Regions from separate parts of the Ethanoligenens harbinense YUAN-3 genome, predicted to be linked through region 2. Evidence: predicted binding sites of a transcription regulator. Region 2 holds the regulator's gene; the other holds the start of a gene.

Region 1 (15,246 bases), 1.4 Mb from region 2:
CATTGACGACATGCTGCTCAAGGCGCCGGTTGCCATCAAGTTTGCATTGGGCGAGAACCCCAAAACGGTCTATCACGACCGTGATGAAACACCCACCACGCGCATGGCCACGGCCGCCATCATCCGTGAGCAGCTGCTCAAGGCGATGCGTTACCGTCAGAAACTGCTGGCCTGCCGGGAAAACGACGAGCTGGAAGAACCGGAGTTCGATTATAAATGCGAAGCCCTGCTGCCGCTGCTGGCCAGAGAAGTGCAGGCGCATTTCCATGCGCATCGCGCAGACGATATCTTTACCGCGCTGCGCATCGCCAAAGAGTTTGAACTGGATGCGGTGATTGTTCATGCCACCGAAGGGCACCTGATTGCGGAAGAGCTGGCGGCGGAACAGGCGAAGATCCTGTCCGGCCCGTTTTTGTGCGACCGTTCCAAACCGGAGTTGAAAAACCAGTCGCCGGTTTCGCCGGGGCAGATGATGAAGGCCGGCTTACATCCTGCCATCATCACCGATCATCCGGTCGTGCCGGTGCAATACCTGCCGCTCTGCGCCGCGCTGGCGGTGCGGGAAGGGATGGAGCACGATGCCGCGCTGCGCGCCATCACCATTCGCCCGGCGGAGATTCTGCATCTGGAAAACCGCGTAGGTTCGCTGCGTCCGGGCAAGGACGCCGATCTGGTCGTGTTCGACGGCGATCCGCTGGATTTTTATGCGCATACCGTGTTCGTGGCGGTCGGCGGCCGTCGCGTCAAATAAAGGAGGTTGTCATGGAGATCCGGGAGGTCACAGCGGACAAAAAGCGGCTTTTGCCGCTGCTTCTGCTGGCCGATCCCTGCGAGGCCATGATCGACGGTTATCTGGCGTCCGGCAGGCTGTTTGTGGCTGAGCAGGATGGGGCGCCGGTGTGCACGGCGGTGGTCTCGGAACGGGCCCGATGCCGCCTGTGAACTGAAAAACCTGGCAACAGACACGCCATATCAAAACAATGGATATGCGTCGGCCATGCTGCGGTATTTGTTCGTCTGTCTTAGCGGGCGATATCACGCGATGTACGTGGGCACCACGCCGAAAATCGCCCCGTTTTATCAGAGGTTCGGCTTTGTATATCATCACACCGTTCCCGGGTTTTTCACATGGAATTATCCCGAACTGGTCTATGAAGACGGTGTTTGCTGTACCGACATGCTGTATTTGAAAAAAACATGGGCGGAATAAGGATTTTCTGTTTTCAACCGGAGAAAAAGGAGGGCATATGGCGGACCATCAGCCTTTCATCGTCCAAACGGGGCAATCTCACGCCGTGCGCGATGGGTGTTCCGCGCGGATGGACGAAGCCGGCGCGCAGGCTGCGGAAACGCAGCCGCGGCCGACCTATACGCAGATGGTGATACATAAAACGCTGGGCGTTTATTTTGCCAGACCCTATTCGCTGGCGGCTTGTTCGGAGCTGGTGCGCCGGCTTCGTTCGCTGGCGTTCATTCTGCTGGCGGCGGCGGGCATCGCCGGTCTGGTGCTGGGTGCGGGTGCACCGGCTTTTTCCGTCGTCTGGGTGGCGTGCGGCATCGCGCTGGTGCTTTGGGGCATCGGCGTTTTCCTGTTTGGGTTTGCGCGCTCTTTGCTCATGTGGCCGGCGGCTGTCGGCTGTGCCGCGCTCTATACCGGCGTGCGGTTCGCACTTTCGTGGGCATGGGGGCTGTCCCCGGTTTTGTTTGCCGCGCTGGCGGCTTTCCTGCTGGCGGTTTTGGCCGGCGTGATCTTTCGGCTGGCCAAGCGGTTCGTCATCGCGTCCAGCGTAACGTTCTGGCAGTATGAGCGCGACGGCATCCTGTGCGCGGCTGACCTTCCGTTGGGCGAGATGCCTCCGGTGGCCGGATATACCGTGTTTTTGCGCGGGGAGGTTCCTGTCTCGTTCGATGCGGAGCAGGAACCTGCGGAGGAAGTTGACATCCTTCTGGAGGACTGCGTTTTTTTCTGCCGGCGGAAGCGGCTGGTTTTCTGCGGATATGCGCTGGACGCGCGGCAGAAGCGGCTGACGCTGTACCTTTACGCGCGTGGAGTCCGGCAAAGCAGGCGCGCGTTCAAACGGTTTTTGAAACGCAGGGGGCTGGAGGCATCGGTGACCTGCAGCACCGATGCGGACTGGCAGCGCTTCCATGAAGAGGTCTATCCGGACGACACGGAATATCAGCAGATCCACAACCGGTTTTTATACGACAATATGGAGGCGGACGGCTTTGATTTTTCACAGGCCGTGCCGCAGGTCTATACGTTTTATTTTGCCCGGCGGGAAGACGCGCGTGCCTTCGCGGAGCAGGCTGTGCCGCTCGGCTACGAGGGCAGCCGGTATTATGACCGGGAGCGGGAAGCGAGTGTGGACGGCGACGGTCCCGCTTTTGCGCATGCCGTCTGCGTGCAGTTGACTGGTCGGGTGGGCCTTGCGCGTATGGATTGCAACACCGGCCGCGCCGTGGAGCTTGCCAGACAATTTCACGGGCGGTTCTACGAGTGGGAGGTCGGGGTGCTGGAGCCGGATGCTTCGACGGCATCAACATAAACCGGGGGCTATAGGCCGGTATGATGCGACGGAAAGCGGCCCCGGAGCGGGCCGTGTTCTGTTTTTTAAGGTTTTTTGGGACAAGGTCTTGCCATTCGCCATTCGACCTGCTATAATATAGAAAATTCCATATAAATTCGGACGAATGCAAAGCATTTTATGTCCAAATTACACAACTGCGGCTTTTTGAAAGCCGGCGCGATACGCGTACAATAAGGAGATGGTCCCATGCATGTCAACATTACAGGCCGCAAAACGCATCTCAAAGATCCCTTCAAAGAAAAGGTCACCAAGAAAGTCGGTAAATTCGACCGCTTTTTTGAACCCGACGCGACGGCATTTGTGACCGTTACGGTTGAGGGAGACCGGCAGACTGTCGAGATCACCATCAAGAACAAGGGCATCGTGTTCCGGTCGGAAGAAACGTCGCTGGATATGTCCGCCTCGCTCGATGTTGCCGTCGATCATATTCTGCGCCAGATCCATAAAAACAAATCCCGGCTTGAAAAACGGCTGCGTGTCGGCGCGTTTGACAGTGTGCCGGAGCTGCCGGATATTCCGCCGATGGAGGCCGTGCCGACGTTTGACGTGGTGAAGGTGAAATCGTTCCCCGTCAAGCCGATGGACGTGCAGGAGGCCATCCTGCAGATGAACCTTTCCGGGCACCTGTTCTTTGCGTTCCAGAATGCAAAGACCGAAACGGTCAATATTGTCTACAAGCGCAGCAAAGGCGGCTACGGTCTGCTGGAGCCTGTGGCGGACGATGAGGAATAATTGCCGGCGCGCGACGGACCACCGGTTTTAACGAGGGCGGACGGTTGCTTCAACCGTCCGCCCTTTGTGTTGTCGGCGCGTGTGGTGTTCTTATCCGGAGCCTTGATAAACATCGCAAAGGGATTTCCGGCGCCGTGCTGTCCCGGAAAGCCGACCGGCACTGCAGTGCAAGAGCAGTGTCATCTGACACCGGGGGACTTGGTAAGTCCGCCGAAGTCGAACGTACCGTCGGACGGATGGTATAGCACCGTACCCGACAGTCGGGCATCCCCCTCAAGTGCCGAGGGGGCGGGGTGGTCGGTGACCTGCATGTCTACATCCAGCTTGAGGGTGTCGCTGCCCGTCCATGAAAGGTTTTGGATGTTGCTGTAATAGACGCCGTGCCAATCCGGATTGGCGGGCGCGCCTTCACGGTAGAGGGTGTAGCCCTTTTTTTGCAGAGGCGCGGCCATCGTGCCGATGAGCTCGCCGGAGAGTGTGTCGGGCTGTCCGAGCGTGATGATGAACCCCCACGACCCCTTGCGGCCGGTCAGGTTGACGGCCACATGCTTCCCGTCGGGGGAAACGGCCGCCTGTGCGATGGACGAGGTATAGCCGTCCACGCTCAGCGTATCCAGATAGAGCTTACCGTCCCGGAGGGTCCACAAGCGGTGTCCGCCGCCCAGCGTGGCTTCAAAATGGTCGGCAAACGCCAGTGTTTTGCGGTCGCTGCTGGCGGAAATGTGCGGGCTGGAAAACGAGCCATCCAGCACGTCCAGCGTGAAAGTGCAGGCATTTCGCACGTTTTTGGAAGGCGAGGTTTTCTCCAGCTCCCGCAGCAGGGGTACGGCCTGCTCTTTTGCCGACGGCACACCGCAATAGCCGATGAGCGCATAGGCGCTTTCCCACTGCACAACATAGCTGGTCTCTTTTAACCCTTTCAGATAGAGGTTTGCGCCGTATTTTTGCAGCAGCGCGGTTTCTTCGCCCGCATCCTCAGAAACGGGATCGTTTGCGTCGTAGAATGCAAAATCGGGCGGGTTTTGGGCCAGGGGATAGGCTTTTTCCCAATAGAGATGGATCTCGTCCGCGGCGGCGGAATCGACGGTCTGCACCGTGCCGGCCGGCGGCAGATACGGGCCGCTGCCGGCGGTGAAAAGCGGGCCTTTCAGCACCGGAGCGGAGGGGGCGCCAGAGCCCTCCGAAGCCGCGCTTTGGCCGGACTGCGGTGCGCTGATTCGGGCGGAAATGGCCGGAGTGGTGTGATGCGGCGCGATGGAGCAGCCTGCCAGCAGAAGCAGGCCGCATCCGAGTGCGAGCAGCTTTTTTTTCATGTTTCGTCTCCCGTCTTTCATGTCATAAGATGGATTGTCCGCTCTCTTCCAGTCTAGCAGGCGGGCAGGACAAATACGGTGTGCAAACCGTTACGAAGTGGTGAAAAAAAGATGACAGGCTGCCGCCCCAGCGAGTGAGAGCACGGTTGTATCGGCTGGGAAAATCGGGTATAATAAACCGATATGGCAGTACGCACCGGCATGTTTCGGCAGTTTTTTCGGGAGATGTCCGGTAAACTGGGCGTATGTGCGGATGGGATGGAGAGACAATGGCGTATACAGTGGTTTGCCCCTGCCTGTTTGGGCTGGAGAGCCTGGTGGCGGAGGAAGCGCGTGCACTTGGCTTTGCCGACGCGGCCGCGGCCGACGGGCGCGTGACATTCACGGCGGACAAAGACGGCATCGCGCGCGCCAACATTGGCCTGCGCTGTGCCGAACGGGTGCTCGTGCGGCTGGGCGAATTCCCCGCTCGCAGTTTCGAGGAGCTGTTTGAGGGGGTGCGCGCCCTGCCGTGGGAGGAATTCGTGGGCAAACACGACGCATTCCCGGTGAAAGGCTGGTCGCTCAAATCCACGCTGCACAGCGTGCCGGACTGCCAGGCCATCATCAAAAAAGCGGCTGTGGAGCGGCTGAAGACCCGCCACCATGTGGAATGGTTCGAGGAGACCGGCCCGCTGGTGCAGATCCGTTTTTCCATTCACAAGGACATTGTGGATATCTGTCTGGACACCTCGGGCGACGGCCTGCACAAGCGCGGCTACCGCCCCAAGTCCAACGAGGCGCCGCTGAAGGAGACGCTGGCGGCGGCGATCGTGCGCCTGTCCCGCCCGTTTGCGGACAAGCTTTTTTGCGATCCCATGTGCGGCTCCGGCACGCTGGTCATCGAGGCGGCCATGCTGCTGCAGAACATCGCGCCCGGCCTGAACCGCAGCTTTGCCGCCGAGCGTTGGGGCTGGCTGCCCGCCGCGGTGTGGCGGGAGGCACGCGCCGCCGCGCGGGATGCGGTGGATCGCAAGCCCTGCCTGATCGAAGGCAGCGACATCGACCCCGCCGCCGTGGCGTTGGCGCGGGAAAACGCCGGTCGCGCGGGCGTGGGGGAAAGCATCCGCTTTGCCCGGCGCGATGTGCGCGATTTTTCGCCCGAGCAGGCGCGCGGCGAGGTGGTGTGCAACCCGCCATACGGCGAGCGCATGCTGGAAGTGCGCCAAGCGGAGGAACTCTATGCCGAGTTGGGTGCGCTCTACCGCAGGTTGCCGCAGTTTCAGTTCTATATCATCAGCCCCAGCGACCGGTTCGAAGCGCTGTTCGGCGCGCGTGCCGACAAACGCCGCAAGCTGTATAACGGCATGATCCGTTGCGAATTGTTTCAGTATTTTCGTCCGCGTGTGAAAAAATAGGCAAAAAACACAAAGAATTCCGTGTTTGTCTGTATGCTGTTTGGCAGATTGACGAAAATGCAAATATTCCCGCAAGGCCCCTTGATTTTTATGGGGCGCGTGATTACAATAGTCTTAGCACTCAAGGAAATGGAGTGCTAATTGTTTGCAGGTATAAAATTCGTTCAAGGAGGAATTTGAAAATGGCACTGAAACCTCTTGCGGACAGAGTCGTTATTAAACTGGTCGAGGCGGAGGAAACCACCCGGGGCGGCATCATCCTGCCGGACAACGCCAAGGAAAAACCCCAGGTGGCGGAAGTGGTCGCGGTGGGTCCCGGCGGCCTGGTGGACGGCAAGGAAGTGCAGATGTATCTGCAGCCTGGCCAGAAGGTCATCGCCAGCAAATATGCCGGCACCGAAGTGAAGGTCGATGGGGAAGAATACACCATCGTGCGGCAGAACGACATTCTGGCCGTTGTGGAATAAGAGCCTGTCCGTAAATCGGAAAAGGCAGGCCCGTTCGCAAACAGTCTGATCAGGTGCCCGGAAGGCAACCCTGTAAATTACGGGAGGTATAGGTTACCATGGCAAAAGAGATCATTTACGGCGAAGACGCCCGCAAAGCGCTCCAGAAGGGCGTGGACCAACTCGCCGATACCGTTAAGATCACCCTCGGTCCCAAAGGCCGCAATGTGGTGCTCGAGCGCAAATACGGCTCGCCCCTCATCACCAACGACGGCGTGAGCATCGCCAAGGAGATCGAGCTGGACGATCCGTTTGAGAACATGGGCGCACAGCTGGTCAAAGAAGTCGCCACCAAGACCAACGACGTGGCCGGCGACGGCACCACCACCGCCACCCTGCTCGCGCAGGCGCTCATCCGTGAAGGCATGAAAAACGTGGCCGCGGGCGCCAGCCCGATGGCCATCAAACGGGGCATCCAGAAAGCGGTCGACGCCGCCGTGGAGACCTTGAAGAAAAATGCGAAACAGATCAGCGGCCCGGCGGACATCGAAAGCGCCGCCACCATCTCCGCGGGCGATGCCTTCATCGGCAAACTGATCGCGGAAGCGATGGAGAAAGTGACCAGCGACGGCGTCATCACGGTCGAGGATTCCAAGACCGCCGAGACCGCCTGCGATGTGGTCGAGGGCATGCAGTTCGACCGTGGCTATATCACCCCGTACATGGCCACCGATACCGAGAAGATGGAAGCCGTCATCGACGATGCGCTGCTGCTCATCACCGATAAGAAGCTTTCCAGCATCCAGGATGTCCTGCCTCTTCTGGAAGAAATCGTGAAAGCCGGCAAAAAGCTGGTCATCATTGCCGAGGACGTGGAGGGCGAGGCGCTTTCCACCCTCATCGTCAACAAACTGCGCGGCACCTTTACCTGTGTAGCCGTCAAAGCCCCGGGCTACGGCGACCGCCGCAAAGACATGCTGCGTGACATCGCCATTCTTACCGGCGGCGAAGTCATCTCCAGCGACCTCGGCTTCGAGCTGAAAGACACCACCATGGCGCAGCTCGGCCATGCCCGCCAGGTCAAGGTCAGCAAAGACAACACCACCATCGTGGAAGGCGCCGGCGACGCGCAGGCCATCAAAGACCGCGTTGCGCAGCTGCGTGCCCAGCTCGCGGCCGCGACCGTCGAGTTCGACAAAGAGAAGCTCCAGGAGCGCATTGCGAAACTGGCAGGCGGCGTGGCGGTTCTCCGCGTGGGTGCGGCGACCGAAACCGAGATGAAAGAAAAGAAACTGCGCATCGAAGACGCGCTGTCAGCCACCAAAGCGGCTGTGGCCGAAGGCCTGGTGGCCGGCGGCGGCACCGCACTGGTGAACACCCTGCCGTCCGTGAAGGCGCTGCTCGATACCGAGGAAGATGCCGACGAGAAGACCGGCATCCGCATCGTCATCAAAGCCCTTGAGGAGCCGGTGCGCCAGATCGCGGCCAACGCGGGTCTGGAAGGTTCGGTCATCGTTGACAAGATCCTCCAGTGCGGCAAAGTGAACTACGGCTTCAACGCCGCCAAAGAAACCTACACCGATATGTTCGAGGCACGCATTGTGGACCCGACTAAGGTGACCCGCAGCGCGCTGCAGAACGCGGCCTCCGTGGCGGCCATGGTGCTCACCACCGAGTCCCTCGTGGCCGACAAGAAGGAAAAAGAAGCGGCTGCTCCGGCCATGCCGAATCCGGGCATGGGCGGCATGGGCGGCATGTACTAAGCTGTTCCTGTTCACGGTTTTTCCCCAAGGGCCGTTTTTTCCAGCAGATAGATGGCTCACAGCGCAGAAGGCGCGGGACGCAGGTCCCGCGCCTTCTGGCGTTTGCGGTGCGGGCTGCGGAAATGCGGGTTGCATTTCAATCCACGCCCTTTTATAATAGGATAGAATGTGTAGCACGGCCGCCGGGGCGGCGGCTTTAATAGAAAGGCGGAAATACGATATGGCACAGGACGGCGGCAAAAAACTGGTGGAGGCCATCACCCCCATGGAAGAGGACTTTGCCAAATGGTATACGGACATCGTGAAAAAAGCGGAACTGGTGGATTATTCGAGCATGCGCGGCTGCCTGTTCATTCGTCCGTACGCTTACGCCATCTGGGAAAACATCCAGAAGGTGCTGGATGCGAAGTTCAAGGAAACCGGGCATGAGAATGTCTATATGCCGCTGTTCATCCCGGAGAGCCTGCTGCAAAAGGAAAAGGACCACATCGAGGGCTTTGCGCCGGAAGTCGCGTGGGTGACGCACGGCGGTGGCGAAAAACTGGAAGAACGGCTTTGCGTGCGTCCCACCAGCGAGACGCTGTTCTGCGAGCACTATTCGCACATCGTGCACAGCTACCGCGACCTGCCCAAGCTGTACAACCAGTGGTGCTCGGTGGTGCGGTGGGAAAAGACCACCCGGCCGTTCCTGCGCTCACTGGAGTTTTTGTGGCAGGAGGGGCACACCCTGCATGAGACGGAAGCGGAAGCCCGCGAAGAAACCACCCGCATGCTCAATATCTATGCGGATTTTTGCGAGCAGGTGCTGGCCATGCCAGTGGTGAAAGGCCGAAAAACCGAAAAGGAAAAGTTCGCGGGCGCGGTGGATACCTGCTCCATCGAGGCGATGATGCACGACGGCAAGGCCCTGCAAAGCGGCACGTCGCATTATCTGGGCGACGGGTTCACCCACGCGTTCGATATCCAGTACACCGGGCGGGACAACACGCTCAAATACCCGTTCCAGACCTCGTGGGGCGTGACCACCCGTCTCATCGGTGCCATCATCATGGTGCACGGCGACGACAGCGGTCTGGTGCTGCCGCCCCGCATCGCGCCCACGCAGTTGGTCATCGTGCCGGTAGCCATGCACAAGCCCGGCGTGCTTGAGAAAGCAAACGAGCTGCTTGTCCGCCTGCAGAAGACGCTGCGCGTGAAGCTGGATGCATCCGATAACTCGCCTGGCTGGAAGTTTGCCGAATATGAGATGAAAGGCGTGCCCCTGCGGCTGGAGATCGGCCCGCGGGACATCGAGCAGAACCGCTGCGTGGTGGTGCGCCGCGACGACCGGCAGAAAATCGAGGTCTCGTTGGACGAACTGGAAACGCGCCTGCCCGCTATTCTGGACGATGTGCACGAAGCGCTTTACAAAAAAGCGCTGGAGCGGCAAAACGCCATGACCTATGCCTGCACCGACTGGGACGGGTTTGTGCGCACGGCGGACGAAAAGCCCGGCTTTATCAAAGCCATGTGGTGCGGAGACCAGGCCTGCGAGGAAAAAATCAAGACGGACGCGGGCCTGACCTCCCGGAACATCCCGTTTGAGCAGGAGCATCTGTCCGATACTTGCATCTGCTGCGGCAAGCCCGCTAAACACATGGTCTATTGGGGCAAGGCCTATTAAGACGGCGCGCACGGGGAAGGTGGGGGAGACGGATGCCGTATCCATGGTTGGATGAGTATCTTTTGTCTAAGATGGACGTCACCAAAGATTATAAAGAAGAGTGGAGTGCCACCCGGTATTTTGTCGGCGGAAAGATGTTCGCTATGCAGGGCGGCGATAAGACTGGCAAGCCGGTCTTTACCATGAAACTGGAACCGATGTACGGCGATTTTCTGCGCCGCACCCATCCGGATATCGTGCCGGGATATCATATGAATAAGGTGCATTGGAACTCGCTTTATCTGGATGGCGTTGTGCCGGATGACGTGGTGCGCGAGATGGCCGACCAATCGTATCAGATCGTTTTGCAGGCCTTGTCCCGGAAGATACAAAAAGAAATCATCGGCTGACCATAGCAGGGAGCGCCCATGCAGATGTTTACTGCATGGGTGCTCCCTGCTTGTCGTGACCGGTGTCCGCCTATTTTGCCAGTTGCAGCGCTTTGTACGTGATGAAGATGCGCCGCCCGAAAATCGAACCGCAGGAGACCGCCAGCAGCGAAAGGGAGAGCAACGAGGCGAACGGCATCCCCACGAAAAACAGTTGGACGCTCAATTTGATAAGAATAACGGCGGCGTAGAACGCAACGCTTGCATATGAATTGCGGTAGAACACCCCTCTTGCGTCCACGCCGAATCGCATGGATTTGCCGCGCAGTAGCCCGATCCCGAATCCCGCGCATCCGCCAACGATCGTAGCCAGCGCAATCGCGACCTGCATCGCGGGCGCGGGGGCGGGAAACTGCAGGAATGCATCTGAGGTGACGGAAAGAAATAAAACCGGCACCAGCCAGATCAGCACCAGGTTGAAGCGCTTTACTTTGCCTCGCGCGACACTTAAAAACATGAGGATGATCACGAACAGGGAAATGGCAATGAAGATTTGCGGATTCATAACAGACCCCCCTGACAGAAGCGGAATGATTGGCTTGCAAGTGTATTATAAAGGAGATACCCAGTGGTTGGAACATGCCAAACGTCACGATCCGGTATGACATTCGGCACATTCGCGCGTTGGGCAGGCATCCCCGCTGGTCAAGTGTAGGGTATCTAGGCAGATTTGTGCACACCATACAAAAACGTGCACCATATTTCTATAAACAGGCTAAAACATATTTCCTTGCAACAATGTGGGGTTTATGCTATACTGTATAGGCGCGCTGAAAAAAACGCGCAGATATGCGTTGAAGCGAGAGGTTGCCGCGTTTTCGCGGGTAATTTTCGTGGAGTATGTCCGATTTTAAACCGGGCGGTACCATAGTGGACGCCGGGCGCTTTTCGCGCCCTTGCGTAGCGATGCGACATTTTCCCGGATAGATTTGCACCCTGCAGCTATCCGGTTTTTCATTATCCGGTCACGAAACACCCGGATGTGTGTTCAATTTTTATCGCATCGGCGGCAACCGGATTATTCAAGGAGGCGAACCAAGATGGCAGTAAAGGAAAAGATTCGTATCAGGCTCAAGAGTTACGACCATCAGCTCATCGACCAGTCGGCGGAGAAGATCGTGGAGACCGCGAAGCGCACAGGCGCGCGTGTGTCCGGCCCGGTGCCGCTGCCGACCGACCGCGAGATCGTGACCATCCTGCGCGCGGTGCACAAGTACAAGGACAGCCGCGAGCAGTTCGAGACCCGCACCCACAAGCGGCTCATCGACATCCTGCGCCCGTCGCCCAAGACGGTGGACGCGCTGATGGGCCTTGAGTTGCCGGCGGGCGTCGAGATCGAGATCAAGCTCTGAGAAAACACGGTTTTCTCCATTGCCGGCGCGCGGGTTTGCCCGCGGCGCAGGTCATGTTGGCAAAGGGGCATGTGCCCCGTGAGGCCAACCAATAACCAAAGGAGGCAGGTTCCATGCAAAAAGGCATCATCGGTAAAAAAATCGGCATGACCCAGCTCTTCGACGAGCGCGGGAACGTTATTCCCGTCACCGTCATCGAAGCCGGGCCCTGCGTTGTGGTGCAGAAAAAGACCGTCGAGGTCGACGGCTATGAAAGTGTGCAGCTCGGTTTTGAAGAAGTGCGCGAAAAGCTGCTGAACAAACCGGAAAAAGGCCACTTTGAGAAGGCGGGCGTCGCGTCCAAGCGCGTACTGCGCGAGTTCCGTCTGGAGGACATGAGCGCCTTGAACGTCGGCGACATCGTCAAAGCGGACGTATTCGCCGCGGGCGACCGCGTGGACGTGGCCGGCACCAGCAAAGGTAAAGGTTACGCCGGCGTTATCAAGCGCTGGGGCCACCACCGCCTGAAGATGACCCACGGTACCGGCCCGGTGCACCGCGAAGTCGGTTCCATGGGTGCCAGCACCAATATGTCCCGTGTGCCCAAGGGCAAGAAAATGGCCGGGCAGATGGGCAACGAACGTGTGACCGTGCAGAACCTTGACGTGGTCAAGGTGGACGCCGAAAACAATCTCATCGCGCTGAAAGGTGCCATTCCCGGCCCCAAAGGCGGTATCGTCATACTCGCCGACAGCGTCAAAAAAGCCTAAGGGAAGGAGGATGCGCAATGCCTAAAGCGACAGTATTCAACATCGCGGGCGAGCAGGTCGGAGAGATCGAGCTTGCCGATTCCGTGTTCGGCATCGAGCCGAACAAAACCGCGCTGCATACCGTGGTAGTCAACTACCTGGCCAACCAGCGGCAGGGCACTCAGTCCACGCTCACCCGTTCCGAGGTTTCCGGCGGCGGCCGCAAGCCGTGGCGCCAGAAAGGCACCGGCCATGCGCGCCAGGGTTCCACCCGCGCGCCGCAGTGGAAACACGGCGGGATTGCGCTCGGCCCCAAGCCGCGCAGCTATACCTACACCGTGAACAAGAAAGTGCGCCGTCTTGCTCTCAAGTCCGCGCTTTCGGCCAAACTGGCCGCCGGGGAGCTCGTGGTGCTGGACGCCATCTCCCTCCCGGAGATCAAGACCAAACAGGTCGTCACGATCCTCAGCAAGTTTGAAACGAGCAAAAAAGCGCTGTTCGTCACCGCGGGCGTCAACGAGAACCTTGTCAAGAGCGCGCGCAACATCCCGGGCGTGAAAACCGCCAGCACGGGCAGCCTGAATGTATACGACCTGCTTGACAGCAATAAGTTCTTCATTTCCAAAGACGCGGTCGCCGCACTCGAGGAGGTGTACGCATAATGAAAGCGCCTCAGGACGTCATCATCCGTCCGGTCATCACCGAAAAGAGCATGGCCGGCATCGCCAACAAAATCTACACCTTCCGTGTCGCGTCCGAAGCCGGCAAGGTCGAAATTGCCAAAGCGGTCGAAGAACTGTTCGGCGTGCAGGTCGCCAAGGTGAACACCATCAGTGTGCGCGGACGCTCCCGCCGGGTGGGCCGCAGCACCGGCTATACCTCCGACTGGAAGAAAGCCATCGTCACGCTCAAAGAAGGCTCGAAAGCCATCGAGTTCTTTGAAGGCCTCGCGTAACGTTCCGTAACGAAAAGGGAGTGAAACCAGAATGGCAATCAGAAAATATGGCCCCACTTCCCCGGCACGGCGGAACATGACCGTTCCCACGTTCGAGGAGCTTTCCAAAGTGGAGCCGGAGAAGAGCCTGCTCGTCAGCCTTCCCAAACACGCCGGCCGCAACAGCTACGGCCGCATCACCGTTCGCCATCGCGGCGGCGGCAACCGCGTGAAATACCGCATCATCGACTTCAAGCGCGACAAGATCGACGCGCCCGCCAAAGTGCTTTCGGTGGAGTACGATCCGAACCGCTCGGCCTATATCGCCCTGCTCCAGTATGAAGACGGCGAGAAACGCTATATCCTCGCACCGCTCGGCCTCAAAGCGGGCGACACCGTCCTCTCCGGCAAGGAAGCGGACATCAAGCCCGGCAACAGCCTGGCGCTTTCCGATATCCCGGTCGGTACGTTCGTGCACAATATCGAGCTGCACCCCGGCAAAGGCGGCCAGCTTGCGCGCGCGGCGGGCATCATGGCCCAGCTGATGGCGCGTGAGAACGGCATGGCGCTCATCCGCCTGCCGTCCGGCGAACTGCGCAACGTGCCGCAGGAATGCCGCGCCACCATCGGCCAGGTCGGCAACATCGACCATGAGAACGTCAAGATCGGTAAAGCGGGCCGCAAACGCCACATGGGCTGGCGCCCGACCGTCCGCGGTTCCGTCATGAACCCGAACGACCATCCGCACGGCGGTGGTGAGGGTAAATCCCCGATCGGCCGTCCCGGCCCGGTTACCCCGTGGGGCAAGCCGACCCTCGGTTACAAGACCCGCAAGAAGAAGCTGGCTTCCGATAAATTCATCGTCAAACGCCGCGGCGGCAAATAATTTCTGCGCGGGCCCGTGCCCGCGTGCTGAAAGGAGGACCTTTACGGTATGAGCAGAAGCTTGAAAAAACCGCCTTATGTAGAAGAAGCGCTGATGAAGCGCGTTGTGGCGCTGAACAAATCCGGCGAGAAGACCGTGCTCAAGACATGGAGCCGCGCGTCCACCATTTTCCCGGAATTTGTCGGCCATACCATCGCCGTGCACGACGGCCGCAAGCATGTGCCCGTGTATGTCACGGAGGACATGGTGGGTCACAAGCTCGGTGAGTTTGCCCCCACCCGTACGTTCAAGGGCCATTCCGGCTCTAAAGTCAGCAATTCCAGATAATGCAGGAAGGAGGAACCCCATGCCAGCAGTTGCACACCTGCGCTACGCGCGTATCGCGCCCCGCAAGGTTCAGATCGTGCTCGACCTCATCCGCAACAAACCGGTTGACGTCGCCGTCGCGATTTTGAAACACACGCCGAAATCGGCCAGCGAATACCTGATCAAACTGCTCCAGTCGGCCATCGCCAATGCCGAAAACAACCACGCCATGGATGTTTCCCGGCTGTATGTGTCGGAGTGCTTTGTCTGCCCGGGCCCCATGCTCAAACGGATCCGTCCCAGAGCGCACGGCCGCGCGTTCCCCATCCTCAAGCGCACGTCCCATGTGACCATCGCGCTCGAGGAAGCTGCGGAACCGAAAAACGCTTAAGAGGAGGGAAAGTATGGGCCAGAAAGTCAATCCGCACGGTTTGCGTGTGGGCGTTATCAAAGACTGGGATTCCCGCTGGTTTGCCAAGGACAATGTCTTCGGCGATCTCCTCGTGGAGGACTACAACCTGCGGAATTACCTTAAAAAGAAACTGTTTTCAGCCGGCATCCCGCGCATCGAGATCGAACGCGACGCTTCCCGCGTCCGCATTCACATCCACTGCGCAAAACCCGGCATGGTTATCGGCAAGGGCGGCGTCGAGATCGACAAGCTGCGTACCGAGCTCGAGGCCAGACTGGGCAAGCCGGTTTCCATC
Region 2 (15,246 bases):
TCAAAAAACGTTCGCTGGTCAATACCACGGTGGATGTGCAACCCACCGACCACATCCTTACCCTGTCCACCTGCTCCTATGTGTTCAACGACGCGCGTGTGGTCGTGCTTGCCCGGCTGGCGCGCGACGGTGAAGACCTGTCTCCCGGTACCGCAACCATGAACCCCAATCCGCAGATGCCGCAGATCTGGTACAAGACCAATAAGAAAAGCGGCACCTGAGTTTACATAGGCACGGCCGCCACCGTTTTGCAAAACACCCGTCTGAAAACAGGCGGGTGTTTTTGCGCCCCGCTTTTTACCCGCATATTTTCCAGATGTGGGAGCATACTACGGGTGGAACCAAAAAAGGGGTGATAAAAAATGGCACAAAGGGATAGAGAAGCAAAAAACCAGAACAACTTCGACAAAAACCAGAAAAATGCACAGGACAAGCGCCAGCAGGGCGCGCAGAACCAGGACAACAAGGGTAAATTCGATAACTGCAAGCAGGATCAGTGCGCCCGCTGATTTTTTTTGGCACGATCAAACAAAAAGCGCTCCGCGAAAGCGGGGCGCTTTTTGTTGCCGCGCGGTGCGTGATGAAAAAACGGGGCATATTTGCAAAGAAATCCTTTACAAAATCCCGGCGGGCTGGTATACTGTATCGTACGGTTTTTTCCGTCTGTCGTTACCTTGCGCTCAGCACGGGGGGATGGCCCGTTTGGGCCCTCACCTGAACCCCGCGCCCGGCCTTGGCGAATGAACTTATTTTATGAGGTGTATCTGCAATGCTGAAAGATGAAGAAAAACAAGCCGTAATCGAATCCAACCGCATCCACGAGAAAGATACCGGTTCGCCCGAGGTGCAGATCGCGGTGCTCACCGCCCGCATCAACAAGCTCACCGAGCATCTGAAAGAGCATAAAAAAGACCACCATTCCCGCCGCGGTCTGCTCAAGATGGTCGGCCACCGCCGCAACCTGCTCAACTACCTGATGAAAAAGGATGTTACCCGCTATCGCGCGATTCTCGAAAAACTGTCGCTGCGTAAGTGAGTCTTTCCGGGAGCGGACGGTTTTGGCCGCCTGCGGTATAAAATGGCCGTTCTTCCATGGCATCTGCTTTGGACAGGGCGGCTTTTTTTCGTAAATGCGCAACGTATGGGAGGAACGGTATGACAGAAGAGGAACGGGTCATCCTCGCGCTGGTGGCGCGGGCGCGTGCAGTGCGTGAAAACGCCTACGCGCCGTATTCGCATTTTCGCGTGGGGGCGGCCCTGCTCACGCGCAGCGGGTATGTCTATACCGGCTGCAATGTGGAAAACGTATCGTTTGGAGCGACTGTCTGCGCAGAGCGCGCGGCGGTTTTTGCCGCTGTGGCCGCCGGAGAGCGGGATTTTGTCGCCCTTGCGCTCGCGGCGGGGGAAGACGTGACCCCCTGTGGCATCTGCCGGCAGGTGCTCGCTGAATTTTCCAGCGACGGTTCGCTGCCCATCTACTGTGCGGGGCCGGAAGAGGTTCGCACCTTCACGCTGGCGGAGCTGCTGCCGCAGGCGTTCGATTCGTTCCGCGCGGAGGAAACCGAATGACCGATCTTGCCAACCCCGCGCAGATCAAGGCTCTGTTGGCACGCCATGGGTTCCATTTTTCCAAGGCGCTGGGACAGAATTTCCTTATCAATCCGTCGGTCTGCCCGCGCATGGCCGCGCTCTGCGGTGCGGAGGAAGCCGCCGGCGTGCTGGAGATCGGCCCCGGCATCGGGGTGCTTACGGCGGAACTGGCGCGCCGTGCCAAAAAGGTGGTAGCGCTTGAGCTGGATACCCGCCTGCTGCCGGTGCTGGCCGAAACTCTGGATCAATTTTCCAACGTGAGGGTCGTGCAGGGTGACGCGATGGAAGCCGACCTTGCCGCGCTTATCCGGGAGGAGTTTGGCGGCCCGGTGGCTGTCTGCGCCAATCTGCCGTATTACATCACCTCTCCGCTGCTTATGCGCCTGCTGGAGTCCCACCTGCCCGTCACGGCCGTGACCGTGATGGTGCAGAAAGAGGCTGCCGCCCGCATCTGCGCCGCGCCCGGCAGCCGGGATACGGGCGCCGTCAGTCTGGCGGTGCGGTATTACGCCAGCCCGCGTGTGCTGTTCGACGTGTCGGCGGGCAGCTTTTTGCCCCGCCCGCAGGTGGACAGTTGTGTGATCCGGCTTGATTTGCACCAAGAGCCGCCCGTGGCCGTGCGGAACGAAGCGCTGCTGTTCCGCGTGGTGCGCGCGGCATTCGCCCAGCGCCGAAAGATGCTGCGCAGCGCGCTGCCTGCCGGGCTGGGGCTGCCCAGAGAGCGGGTGGCCGCCGCTTTACGCAAGGCGGGCGTGGACGAAAGCCTGCGCGGCGAACGGCTGACGCTGGCCGATTTTGCCCGCGTGGCCGACGCGCTGGCGGAAGAATGAACAGCGGGGAGTTTGAAAGCACCCCGTTCTGTGCTATTATAATATCGTATGATGTTGTTGATAGGGTCCGGGAACAGATGTTTCCCTGTAAATAGAAACCAAACCAGCTGAATGAATCATGCCGGGCGACCGGCAGTTGAGGTGAGCCGCTTGCAAGAGAATATCCGCAATTTCTGCATCATCGCCCATATCGACCACGGCAAATCGACGTTGGCCGACCGCCTGATGGAAAAGACCAGCGCCGTTTCCGCGCGTGACATGGAGGCCCAGTTGCTCGACAACATGGACCTTGAGCGCGAGCGGGGCATCACCATCAAGGCGCGCGCCGTCAAGCTCAGCTATACGCATACCGACGGGCAGGCGTATGAGCTCAATCTCATCGACACGCCCGGCCATGTGGACTTCAACTACGAGGTGTCCCGCTCTCTGGCGGCCTGCGAGGGCGCCATCCTGGTGGTGGACGCGTCGCAGGGCATCGAGGCGCAGACGCTGGCCAATACCTATCTGGCGGTGGATCACGGGCTTGAGGTGGTGCCGGTCATCAACAAGATCGATCTGCCCTCCGCCGACCCCGACCGTGTGAAAGCCGAGATCGAGGATGTCATCGGCATCCCGGCGGATGACGCGCCCTGCATTTCCGCTAAGACGGGCCTGAACATTCAGGACGTACTGGACAAGATCATCGCCGCTGTCCCTGCGCCGCAGGGCGACCCGGAAAAGCCGCTCTCCGCGCTTATCTTCGATTCCTATTACGACAGTTACAAGGGCGTCATCGTTTACATGCGGGTGATGGACGGCACCGTGAAGCCCGGCAGCCGCATCAGGATGATGGCCACCGGCGCGGAGTTCGACGTGGTGGAGGTGGGCTATATGCTACCCACCTGTTTGCAGCCCGCCGAGGCCCTGTGCGCGGGCGAGGTCGGCTACCTCACCGCCAGCATCAAAAACGTGGCGGACACCCGCGTGGGCGACACCGTTACCACCGTGGAAAACGGTGTGAAAGAGCCGCTGCCTGGATACAAAAAGGTCAACCCAATGGTCTACTGCGGCGTCTATCCTGCCGACGGCGCGAAATACGGCGACCTGCGCGACGCGCTGGCCAAACTCCAGCTCAACGATGCTTCGCTCTCGTTCGAGCCGGAAACGTCCATCGCGCTGGGGTTCGGTTTCCGCTGCGGGTTTCTGGGGCTGCTGCACATGGAGGTCATTCAGGAGCGGCTGGAGCGCGAATATAATCTCGATCTGGTCACCACCGCGCCCAGCGTGGTCTACAAGATCATCAAGACAAACGGCGAAACGGTGTTCATCGACAACCCCACCAACTTTCCGTCGCCGGACGTGATCGCGCAGGCGGAGGAGCCGATGATTACGGCGCACATCCTCACCCCCACCGATTATATCGGCAGCATCATGGAGCTCTGTCAGGAGCGCCGCGGCGTGTATAAAGACACCAAATACCTCGACGCCACCCGCGCCGATTTGCATTACGAACTGCCGCTCAATGAGATCGTCTATGATTTCTTTGACGCACTCAAATCCCGCACGCGCGGCTTTGCTTCCTTTGACTATGAAGTGAAAGGCTACGCGCCCTCCAGGCTGGTCAAGCTCGACATCATGCTCAACGGCGAGGTGGTGGATGCGCTGTCGTTCATCGTGCACGCCGACAAGGCCTATGCACGCGGGCGGCGCATCGCGGAAAAGCTCAAGGACGTCATCCCGCGCCAGTTGTTTGAGGTGCCCATTCAGGCGGCGGTGGGCGGGCGTATCATCGCACGCGAAACGGTCAAGGCCATGCGCAAGGACGTGCTGGCTAAGTGTTACGGTGGCGACATCACCCGCAAAAAGAAACTGCTTGAGAAGCAGAAAGAGGGCAAAAAACGCATGCGCCAGCTCGGCTCGGTAGAGGTGCCGCAGGAAGCGTTCATGTCCGTGCTCAAGCTGGACGAATGAGCGCGTCGCTGGGGCTGTATGTCCACGTGCCGTTCTGTGCGCCCGCCAAGTGTCCGTACTGCGATTTCTACTCGGTGCCGTTCGCACCGGAAGTGGCCACGCAGTATGCGGATGTTCTGCGTGCCGCCGCCCGCACCTATGTGCCGCGCCTGGCCGGGCGGCGGGTGGAGAGCGTCTATTTCGGCGGCGGCACGCCCGTGCTGCTTGGCGGCACGCTGGCTGCTTTGCTTACGTATTTCAAACAGATCTATCCCGTCGCGCCGGATGCGGAAATCACGGTAGAGGCCAATCCCGGCTCCGATCTGGCGGAGTTGCTGCCGGTGCTGCGGGCGGCGGGCTTCAACCGGCTGTCTTTGGGTATGCAGTCGGCCTGCGACGCGGAACTTGCCGCGCTGGGCCGCCGGCATAAGACGGCGGACGTGGCGCGCGCGGTGGAGGCTGCCCGGAAGGCGGGCTTTGCCAACCTCTCACTCGATCTGATGCTGGCCACACCGGGGCAGACGCCGGAGAGCATTCGCCGCTCGGTGGCATTTGCCGCGGCGCAGGGCGTGGAGCATGTGTCGGCCTATCTGCTGAAGGTGGAGCCGGGCACGGCGTTCGCCATGCGCGGGCAGCAGGAAGCGGACACGGACCTGCAGGCCGACTGTTACCTTGCCGCCTGTGACGCGCTGGAAGCCCGCGGCTACGCGCAGTATGAGATCTCCAATTTTGCCAGACCAGGCTTTGCTTCCCGACACAACCTGCGGTATTGGGACTGCGGCGAATACCTCGGGCTGGGGCCGGGCGCACACGGCTTCCTTGATGGGCGTCGCTTCCATTATGCACGTGACCTTGCCGCTTTTCTCACGGGCAGGCCGCCGGAGGGCGACGGCCCGGGCGGCGGCTTTGAGGAATATGTCATGCTGCGCCTGCGCCTGGCGGACGGTGTGGAGAAAAACGCTCTGCGTGCGCGGTGCGGCGCGAATTTCTCCGCCTTCGACGCAAAGACGGTCGAGCGGCTGGAAAACGGCGGGTTTCTGCGGCGCGGCGCGGGGCGCATCGCGCTCACCCGGCAGGGATTTCTCGTGAGCAATGCGGTGATCGGCGCGCTGCTTTTTCCATAGGAAAGGGGACGGAAATTCCTTCCGCTTTCCCTGTGCAAAGTCCTTGACATTTTGCGCGAATGGTGATAGAGTACATAGTGTTAGCACTCGAAGGCTGTGAGTGCTAAATTCCACACCGGCATTCGCCGGGGATAGGAGCGTATCGGCGCCGAGGCGGCGTTTTTCCGGGATCGGGGGTGATTCTCATGCAGCTTGATGATCGAAAGAAGCACATTTTGGGCGCGCTGGTGGATTGCTATGTGGCGACCGGGGAACCGGTGGGCTCCAAACTGCTGGCCGGCATGCTGGAAATGCACCTTTCTTCAGCCACCATCCGCAACGAAATGTCCGAACTCGCGGAGATGGGCCTGCTTGAGCAGCCGCATACCTCGGCAGGTCGCATCCCCACGCAGGCGGGCTACCGGTATTATGTCGATTCGCTGATGAACGCCTACCCGCTCACCAAGTCGGAGCAGGCGCGCATTAACGTCGTGCTGCGCATCGACGGCAGCGATCTGGACGGCGTGCTCGCCAAGGCGGGGGATGTGCTGGCGGCCATTACCGGCTGCGTGGCGGTTTCCGCCGCGCAGCGCGCCAACATCCGCATCCGCAGCGTGGAAGTCATGCCCGCGGGCAGGCGCTCGATGCTCATCGTGCTGGTTGCTTCGCCGGGTGTGCTGCGCAGCCGCCTCTGCAAGGCGGGCGAGGATGTGGACGCCGATATGCTGGCTTATTTTTCCAATATGCTGCGTGAGAAGCTCGCGGGCCTGCCGCCCGAGGCGGCTACCCCGGAACTGAAAGAAAGAATGAACAAGGCGCTGATGCAGTACGCCAAAGCGCTGAAACCGGTTCTGGAAGCCGTGTTCGATGAGATCGGCGTGCTGGGCGACGCCGAAGTATTCCTCGGCGGCGAAACGAACCTGTTCTGTTACCCCGAATTTCACGACGGCTCCGCGCTGGAGATTATCCGCTTCTTGGAGCAGCGGGAGCAGCTTTCCAAGCTGGTGGACGGCGTGCGCGGGCAGGTGAAGGTGCGCATCGGCACGGAGAACGGTGCCGACCTCATGCGATCTTCCAGCCTGATCGCCGCACCGTACAGGGTGGGCGGCAAAACACAGGGTGCCGTGGGTATCATCGGTCCCATCCGGATGCCTTATGCCAAGCTGGTTTCGCATATCGAATATTTCTCGTCCGTGTTAAGCAAACTCATCAATGACACCTTTCCCGATGAGTAGTGCTCCGCCGATTCGAAAAAGACAAGCCGGATTGCGGAGTAAAAATGGACGTCGTATAGAAAAGCCGTACGAAGGAGGCATTTTCCTTGAAGAACAGCAAAGACGCGGAGACACCCAAAGAGCCGGAGCTGGAGATCGAGGCGGAAACGCCCGGAGAGCCGGACACGCAGGCGGCGGAATCCGCAAAGGAGAACGCTGGGAACAAAAAAGAGCTTTCCGAAGCGGAAATGATCAAGCTGCTGCTCCAGAGCCAGAAAGCGGAGATCGAACGCCTGCAAAAAGAGCTTGACGCTGCCAAAGCCGACGCGCAGACCTGCAAGTCGCAGACCGACACGCTCAACCAGCGTCTGGCGAACACCCTCTCCGAGTATGAGAATTATCGGCGGCGCACGGCTTCCGAAAAAGAAGCGCTGAGCGCCGATGCCTCGGCCAAAGCGGTCAAGGCGCTGTTGCCCGCACTGGACAGTCTGGCGCGCGCCATCGACTTTGCCGAAGCCGACCCTGCGAGTTTCCAGCAGGGCGTGGAGATGACGCTCAAGCAGATGGAAGCCGGGTTTTCCGCTCTGGGCGTCGTTGAGATCGAGGCCGAGGCCGGGCAGGCGTTCGACCCCGACCGCCACAACGCCGTCGCCCATGTGGATGACGACAGTCTGGGCGAGTCGGTGGTGGCCGAAGTGTTCCAGAAAGGTTATGCCATCGGGGACAAGGTTATTCGCCACTCGGTCGTCAAAGTCGCCAACTGAGCATTCCTTTTTGGGGAAGTTGGAAATATATGAAATGATCCATGCCGGCAGGCATGTATACAGGAGGTAATTGTATATGGGCAGAATTATCGGAATTGATCTGGGTACCACCAACTCTTGCGTGGCGGTGATGGAAGGCGGCGAGCCGGTTGTCATCGCCAATTCCGAGGGCGCGCGCACCACGCCGTCCGTCGTGGCGTTCTCCAAGACCGGCGAGCGCATGGTCGGGCAGGTTGCCAAGCGGCAGGCCATCACCAACCCGGACCGCACCATCATTTCCATCAAACGGAAAATGGGCAGCGATTATAAAGTCAACATCGACGGCAAGGCCTATACCCCGCAGGAAATTTCTTCTATGATCCTTGCCAAGCTGAAAGCGGATGCGGAAGCCTATCTCGGCGGCGCCGTGACCGAAGCGGTCATCACCGTGCCGGCCTATTTCACCGACGCGCAGCGCCAGGCCACCAAGGACGCGGGCAAGATTGCGGGTCTGGATGTTAAGCGCATCATCAACGAGCCGACGGCCGCCGCGCTGGCCTATGGCATTGATAAGGAAAAAGACCAGAAGATCATGGTTTACGACCTCGGCGGCGGCACGTTCGATGTTTCCATCATTGAGATGGGCGAAGGCGTGCAGGAAGTGCTCGCCACGGCCGGCAACAACCACTTGGGCGGCGACGATTTCGACCAGCGTGTCATCGACTGGCTGGCCGACGGCTTCAAAAAGGAAAACGGCATCGACCTGCGCAGCGACAAGATGGCTCTCCAGCGCTTGAAGGAAGCGGCGGAAAAGGCGAAGATTGAGCTTTCCGGCGTGACCAGCACGCAGATCAATCTGCCGTTCATCACGGCGGACGCCACCGGCCCGAAACATCTGGATGTGACGCTCACCCGTGCGAAATTCAACGAGCTGACCGCCGAACTGGTCGAAGCGACCGCCGGTCCGGTCAAACAGGCGCTGTCGGACGCAGGTCTCCAGCCGAGCGCGCTGGATAAGATTCTGCTGGTCGGCGGCTCCACCCGCGTGCCCGCTGTGCAGGAAATGGTGCAGAAGCTCACCGGCAAAGAACCGTTTAAAGGCATCAACCCGGATGAATGCGTCGCGGTCGGCGCGGCTATTCAGGGCGGCGTGCTTGGCGGCGAGGTCAAGGGCCTGTTGCTGCTCGACGTCACCCCGCTTTCTCTGGGCATCGAGACCCTCGGCGGTGTGTTTACCCAGATCATTGAGCGTAACACCACCATCCCGGTGAACAAGAGTCAGGTGTTCTCCACCGCGGCCGATGGCCAGACCTCCGTTGAGGTGCATGTGCTGCAGGGCGAGCGCCCCATGGCCAAGGACAACAAATCGCTCGGTGTCTTCCATCTGGACGGCATTCCGGCCGCGCCGCGCGGCGTGCCGCAGATCGAGGTCACCTTTGACATTGACGCCAACGGCATCGTGCATGTGTCCGCCAAAGACCGCGGCACCGGTAAATCGCAGGACATCACCATCACGTCCAGCACCAACATGAACAAGGACGACATTGAAAAGGCGGTCAAGGAAGCCGAACAGTTTGCCGAAGAAGACAAAAAGCGCCGTGAAGAGGTCGATGCCCGCAATGCCGCCGACCAAGCCGTGTTCCAGGCGGAAAAAACGCTGACCGATCTGGGCGATAAGGTCTCCGCAGAGGATAAGAGCGCCGTGGAAGAAAAATCTAAAGCGCTGAAAGAGGCCCTCAAAGGCACCGATATGGAGGCCATCAAGGCCGCGCAGGAAGCGCTTTCCAAGCAACTGTATGAAGTCACCGCAAAAATCTATTCGCAGAACGCGGGCCAGGGCGGTCCGGAAGCGGGCGGCCCCGAAGCGGGTGGTCCCGAAGCGGGCGCCGGTTCCACAGGCGAAGACGGCGGCGCGGGTCCCGATGTGCACGACGCGGATTTCCACGAAGTGAACGACGACGACAAAAACAAATAAACGATCAATGCGGTTTGCAGGGGAGGGTGCGGCTCTCTCCTGCAACCGTATCGGTCCGCAGAACGGCAGCGAACGCATCGAACCCATGCAGCTCAGGCGGCCGCTTCGCGCCGTGAACTGCAATACAGTGTGAGTGGTGATAGGATTGGCCGACAAACGCGATTTTTATGAGGTGCTGGGTGTAGCCAAGGGCGCTTCAGACGATGAGATCAAAAAAGCGTACCGCCGTCTGGCAAAACAGTACCACCCCGACCTCAATGCGGGGGACAAAACGGCAGAGCAAAAGTTCAAAGAGGTCAATGAGGCCTACGAAGTGCTTTCCGATTCGGAAAAGCGCGCGCGTTACGACCAGTTTGGCCACGCGGGCGTGGACCCGAACTTCAATCCGGGGGCCGGCGGCCCGGGCGGTGCCTACGGCGGCGGGTTTGATTTCGGCGACTTCGGCGATATTTTCTCCAATCTGGGCGATATATTCGGATTCGGCGGGCAGGGTGGTGCGCGCAACGGCCCCATGCGCGGCAATGATATCCATATCCATTTAACCATCAGCTTTGAGGAGGCCGCAAAAGGTGCCAAGAAGCAGGTGGAGGCCTCACGCGTGGTCACCTGCTCCACCTGCGGCGGCACGGGAGCCAAGCCGGGCACCCATCCCGAAACCTGCTCCTATTGCCACGGCACCGGCACCGTCAAGGTCAGCCAGCGTACACCCTTCGGCGTCATGTCCACTTCCCACCCCTGTGAGCATTGCCACGGCACCGGCAAGATTGTCAAAGACCCCTGCCCGGACTGCCGCGGCGTGGGCCAAGTGCGCAAGCCGCGCAAATTGGAGGTCGACATTCCCGCCGGTATTGACGACGGGCAGGTTCTCACGTTGCGCGGACAGGGCGATTTCGGCCGCAACGGAGGTCCTCCGGGCGACTTGAATATCTCTGTTTCGGTGCGCGCGCACAAGATCTTCCAGCGCCGTGGGTTCGATATATACTGTGACGTGCCGCTCACATTTGCGCAGGCTGTGCTGGGCAGCGACATCCATGTGCCCACGCTGGACGGCAAGGTGGATATGCACATTCCGGCCGGCACCCAGCCGGGCGAAACCTTCCGCCTGCGGGGCAAGGGTATCAAGAACCTCAACCGCTACGGTTCGGGCGACGAGTTCGTGCGCGTGACGGTGGAGGTACCCAAAAACCTGACCGAGCAGCAAAAGACGCTGCTGCGCCAGTTTGACGACGCGACCAAAGACGGTCCGCATTATGAAAAGCGCAAGAGCTTCTTTGCAAAACTGAAAGGCCTGTTTTAAAGGCATAGAGAAAAGCCCGGTACGGTATTGAACCGTACCGGGCTTTTTGTGCGCGCAAATGGATATCCGGCGAGCAAGTCTGTCAGCCTGCTACGGGGGTTGTTGCGGCTTTATGGTGCCGCTCGGCAAGGTCTTGCTCCACTTTCTGATAGACGCTGTCCAGCTTGTAGCGGGAGAGCAGGAACAGCATCAGTGCGCCCACGAGTAGTGGCAGGACGAGGTACATGAACTGGATGGCGGTCACAGTGGAGGATACCTGCGTATGTGCCTGCGCGGAATAGCCGCTGACGGCCAGTGCAATGCTCACCGCCGCGGTGCCCAGGCCGCTGCCGACTTTCACGGTGAAGCTTGAGGTGCTGTAGGTCAGGCCCTCGATGCGCACGCCGGTCTTCCACTCGCCGTATTCGATGGTGTCGGTCGCCATCGCATAGTAGCAGCCCATGACGGGAGACATGCCGAATCCTTTGATGATGCTGCCCACGATCAGCAGCGTGAGGTTGGAAGGCTGCACCAGCATGGCGGCGGAGCCGAGCATGACAATGACGACGCCCGCCATGCACAGGTTGCGCTTGCCGAAGCGGAGAATCAGCTTGGGCAGCAGCAGCGTACCGATCATGATGGGAATGTAGAAGCCGAGCGCCACGGCGATGTTCAGCGTCTGCTGCAGTCCGGTTGGCGCGCCCACCACATAGGTGACGTAGAGGATGGTGGTGGAGCAGTTGGAGACATAGAAAAAGAAAAAGATCGCGCCGAATATGACGATGAACAGCCAGTTGTCGTTCCTCAGCAGCGTGCGGATGGATTTGCCCAGCGACAGGCCGGCCTGCTTCACGCCCGGCAGGTTCACGCGCTCCTTGGTCCAGAAGAAGACCATCAGGAACAGCACGACGGCGATAACACCGTATGTAATGCCCGTGCGGCTCCAGCCCGCGTAGCTGCCGCCGTAGGACGTGACAATGAGCGGGGTGGCGCAGCTGACCATGATGCCGCTGCCATAGGCGAGGAAGGTGCGGAACAGGTTGACGACGGACCGTTCATACTGATTGTGCGTGATGAGGGAATTGAGAATGCCGTAGGGCGAGTTGATGAACGAATAGATGACCTGAAAGATCAGCAGGCTGGAAAAGGCCCAGACCATTTTCCAGGTCATGCCGATGTCCGGCACCGAGAACATCAGCGCCAGAAAAACGGCATACGGCACCATCATGCGCAAAATCCACGGTCGCGCCTTGCCGTAGCGGGTCTGGGTCTTATCCACCGCGATGCCGGCGGCCACGTCGGCCAGCCCGCCTACGAACATGGCCACCAGCGTGACCACTGCCGCGGCCGCCGCGCTGATCTTCAGCACCTGCGTGTAGTAGATGACAATGAACCACCCAAACGAGGCATATCCGAGATTGTGGGCCCAATCGCCCACGCCGTAGCCGAAGCGTTCCCGAAAGCTGATTTTTTCGCTTTCCATGTAGAATTTCCTCCGATTCGCTGTTTTGTAGTTGTAGTAACAAGGATGTGATGAAATGTGATTGAATATAGTTGGATTTGTGTGTGAATTCCTATACATTATACTATTTGTGCCTGCTTTGTCCAGTGTCGGACGAAAGAGCATGGAACACGAAGGAAGATCCCGGTGCGGCGCCTGGCTCCGGGCGCGGAACCGGGAGAACGGAACCGGCAAACGGAACATATGCGGGAACGTCCAAAATGTGACAATCCTTGTACGCCGCCGCGCTTATAATAAAAGCAACCCGTTTGGGGCCGCGGGAAATTGGTTTGCCGAGGCGATGCAATGGTACGAGTGGTCTATATAGACGTTCTGTTCGCCGTCAATCTCATCCTGGACTATTTTATTCTGCTTACCGTGTCCCGTATGCTCCACCGGCAGGATAAAAGGCTGCGGCTGCTTCTGGGGGCGGGGGTGGGCGCGCTGTACGCGCTGTTCATCTTTTTGCCGGAAATGGGTATCCTCTATACGGCCGGCCTGAAAGCCCTGCTTTCCGTGGGTATCGTGCTGGCGGCCTACCGCTTTTCCACCGTCAAATCCTTTTTGCAGATGCTGGGGCTTTTTTATCTGGTCAGTTTTGCGTTCGGCGGGTTGATTTTCGCACTTTATTTTTTCTGCACACCGCCGGGCATGCTCATGCGCAACGGCGTGGTATATTTCGATATCTCGCCGGTCACGCTCATCCTGGCGGCGGGCGCCTGCTATGTGGCCATCACACTGTTTTCCAGGCTGGTGCGCCGGCACGAGTCCCGCTTTTACAGCCTGGCGCTCTCGGTGGACGGCAAAACGGTTTCGCTTTCCGCCATGCTGGACACCGGCAACAGCCTGCGCGATCCGCTCTCGGGCATGCCGGTGATGGTGGTCGAATATGGAGCGGTGCAGCCGCTGCTGCCGCGTGCGCTGCGGCCCGTGTTTCAAAAGGGGGCGGCCGGGGAACTGCCTCGGCTGGAGGGGAGCGGCTGGGAGAACCGGCTGCGCATGGTGCCATATGGCGGGTTGAACGGGAAGGGTGGCCTGCTGCCCGCCTTCCGGCCGGATGAACTGGCGGTACAGATGAAAAACCGGACGGTGAAAACCAAGGATGTATTCATAGCCGTTTGCGGGGGCCGCCTGAGCAGCGACGGGCGGTATCGGGCCTTGCTCACCCCCATGCTGATCAACACATTATCGGGAGATGATTCTTTTGCCGGCGATGCGCGAACTGTACCGGCGGGCCATGCGCGCATGCATGGCCGTGATACATAAGCTGCTTTTAGACGAAAACCGCATCTATTATATCAACGGGCCGGATACGCTCCCGGCTCCTCTTGGGGCGGAGGACGAGGCCGCCTGTCTGCGCGGGCTGGAAGCGGGGGAGAAGGATGCCAAAAACCGGCTCATCGAGCACAACCTCCGGCTGGTGGTCTATATCGCCAAAAAGTTTGAAAACACCGGCGTGGGCGTGGAGGATCTCGTTTCCATCGGCACGATCGGCCTCATCAAGGCGGTGAACACGTTCTGCCCGTCCCGCGGCATCAAGCTGGCCACCTATGCCTCTCGCTGTATTGAGAACGAGATTCTGATGTTCCTGCGCAAAACGCAGAACCAGAAAAACGAGGTCTCCATAGACGAACCGCTGCATGTGGACTGGGACGGCAACGAGCTGTTGCTTTCCGATGTGCTGGGCACCGACAGCGACGTGGTACACCACAACATCGAAAAGGATGTGGATAAGAGTCTGCTGGCCGCCGCCATCAGCCACCTGTCCAAACGCGAGCGCGTCATTATGGAGATGCGCTTTGGTCTGCGCGGCGGCCCGGGGCGCACCCAGAAAGAGGTGGCGGATTCGCTGGGCATCTCGCAGTCGTATATCTCCCGGCTGGAAAAACGTATCATCCAGCGGCTGAAGAAGGAGATCGAGCGCGTGGGGTAAACCAACCGAAACAAAACAGCCGTCCGGCATTGGCCGGGCGGCTGTTTTGCGCCCGGCCGCCTGTCTTGCGCTCAGTATAGCACGGAGATTTTCTGCCGTATACCGCAGTTCTGCATGACAGAACTGCAAGATTTCAGCGCGGAAACGGCCGTAGCAAAGGTCTGCAAGTCGAATGGCAGGCATCCAGCTTGAAAACCAGGTAAATCTTTTCCATGCTTTTTGATTTCCAGTGCGGCGGCGGTGAGCGGGGGCGGGCATAGCCCGCATGAAAAATTTACCGCTCATAAAAAATGGGTGGGCGCGCAGCGCATGCGTATACGAACCGTTCCGCACGGCAATACTGGAAATGGAATTTTATTTCCAGTTTTCGGGAGGGTCGTGTATGCAGTTCAACAAAGTGGAAATCTGCGGCGTGAACACTTCCAAATTGAAAGTGTTGACGGAATCACAAAAAACGGCGCTGCTCAAGCGCGTGAAACAGGGCGACCTTGCCGCCAGGGAAGAACTCATCAGTGGCAACCTCCGGCTGGTGCTCAGCGTCATCCAGCGCTTCACCAACCGTGGGGAGAATCTGGACGATCTGTTCCAGGTGGGGTGCATCGGGCTGATGAAATCCATAGACAACTTCGATATTTCTCAGAATGTACGCTTTTCCACCTATGCCGTTCCTATGATCATCGGCGAGATCCGCCGCTATCTGCGCGACAATAACCCCATCCGTGTCAGCCGTTCGCTGCGGGACATCGCCTATAAGGCCATGCAGTGCAAAGAGCGGCTGATGAACGCAAATCAGCGGGAGCCGACCATTGAGGAGATGGCCAAAGAGATGGATATGCCCAAAGAGGAGATCGTGATGGCCTTGGAATCGGTGGTGGAACCGGTGTCGCTCTACGAGCCGGTATACTCCGACGGCGGGGACACCATCTATGTGATGGACCAGATCGGAGACAAAACGGTAGACAGCGACTGGCTGGACGAGATCACGCTCAAGGAGGCTGTGGGCGCCCTCAGCGAGCGGGAAAAACGCATTCTCTACCTGCGCTTTTTCGAAGGGCACACCCAGATGGAGGTCGCTTCCGAGATCGGTATCTCGCAGGCGCAGGTCTCCCGGCTGGAAAAAGGGGCGCTCTCCAAGATCAAAAGCCAGATGTG

The links. The regulator HrcA, encoded in region 2, represses chaperone genes, less so after heat shock. The targets are predictions, from matches to a motif close to TGTTAGCACTCNNNNNNNNNGAGTGCTAACA.
Region 1: the regulator HrcA is predicted to act here: its motif matches at 6,146-6,176, upstream of ETHHA_RS01860 (co-chaperone GroES).

The regions. Positions count from the first base shown of each region.
Region 1 is NC_014828.1:387,222-402,467, forward strand. It holds gene ETHHA_RS01830 (amidohydrolase) at 1-751, shown strand, start outside; gene ETHHA_RS15745 (hypothetical protein) at 763-942, shown strand; gene ETHHA_RS01835 (GNAT family N-acetyltransferase) at 887-1,210, shown strand; gene ETHHA_RS01840 (ribonuclease E inhibitor RraB) at 1,248-2,549, shown strand; gene hpf (ribosome hibernation-promoting factor, HPF/YfiA family) at 2,778-3,323, shown strand; gene ETHHA_RS01850 (hypothetical protein) at 3,503-4,636, opposite strand; gene ETHHA_RS01855 (THUMP domain-containing class I SAM-dependent RNA methyltransferase) at 4,906-6,033, shown strand; gene ETHHA_RS01860 (co-chaperone GroES) at 6,216-6,500, shown strand; gene groL (chaperonin GroEL) at 6,599-8,242, shown strand; gene proS (proline--tRNA ligase) at 8,508-9,905, shown strand; gene ETHHA_RS01875 (MmcQ/YjbR family DNA-binding protein) at 9,938-10,294, shown strand; gene ETHHA_RS01880 (hypothetical protein) at 10,365-10,838, opposite strand; gene rpsJ (30S ribosomal protein S10) at 11,374-11,685, shown strand; gene rplC (50S ribosomal protein L3) at 11,799-12,434, shown strand; gene rplD (50S ribosomal protein L4) at 12,452-13,075, shown strand; gene rplW (50S ribosomal protein L23) at 13,075-13,368, shown strand; gene rplB (50S ribosomal protein L2) at 13,400-14,233, shown strand; gene rpsS (30S ribosomal protein S19) at 14,282-14,560, shown strand; gene rplV (50S ribosomal protein L22) at 14,580-14,930, shown strand; gene rpsC (30S ribosomal protein S3) at 14,944-15,246, shown strand, end outside.
Region 2 is NC_014828.1:1,761,589-1,776,834, reverse strand. It holds gene srtB (class B sortase) at 1-221, shown strand, start outside; gene ETHHA_RS15560 (hypothetical protein) at 363-509, shown strand; gene rpsO (30S ribosomal protein S15) at 770-1,036, shown strand; gene ETHHA_RS08260 (cytidine deaminase) at 1,156-1,569, shown strand; gene rsmA (16S rRNA (adenine(1518)-N(6)/adenine(1519)-N(6))-dimethyltransferase RsmA) at 1,566-2,420, shown strand; gene lepA (translation elongation factor 4) at 2,571-4,370, shown strand; gene hemW (radical SAM family heme chaperone HemW) at 4,367-5,473, shown strand; gene hrcA (heat-inducible transcriptional repressor HrcA) at 5,659-6,687, shown strand; gene grpE (nucleotide exchange factor GrpE) at 6,774-7,430, shown strand; gene dnaK (molecular chaperone DnaK) at 7,507-9,384, shown strand; gene dnaJ (molecular chaperone DnaJ) at 9,530-10,681, shown strand; gene ETHHA_RS08220 (MFS transporter) at 10,764-12,143, opposite strand; gene spoIIGA (sigma-E processing peptidase SpoIIGA) at 12,468-13,427, shown strand; gene sigE (RNA polymerase sporulation sigma factor SigE) at 13,399-14,094, shown strand; gene sigG (RNA polymerase sporulation sigma factor SigG) at 14,477-15,246, shown strand, end outside.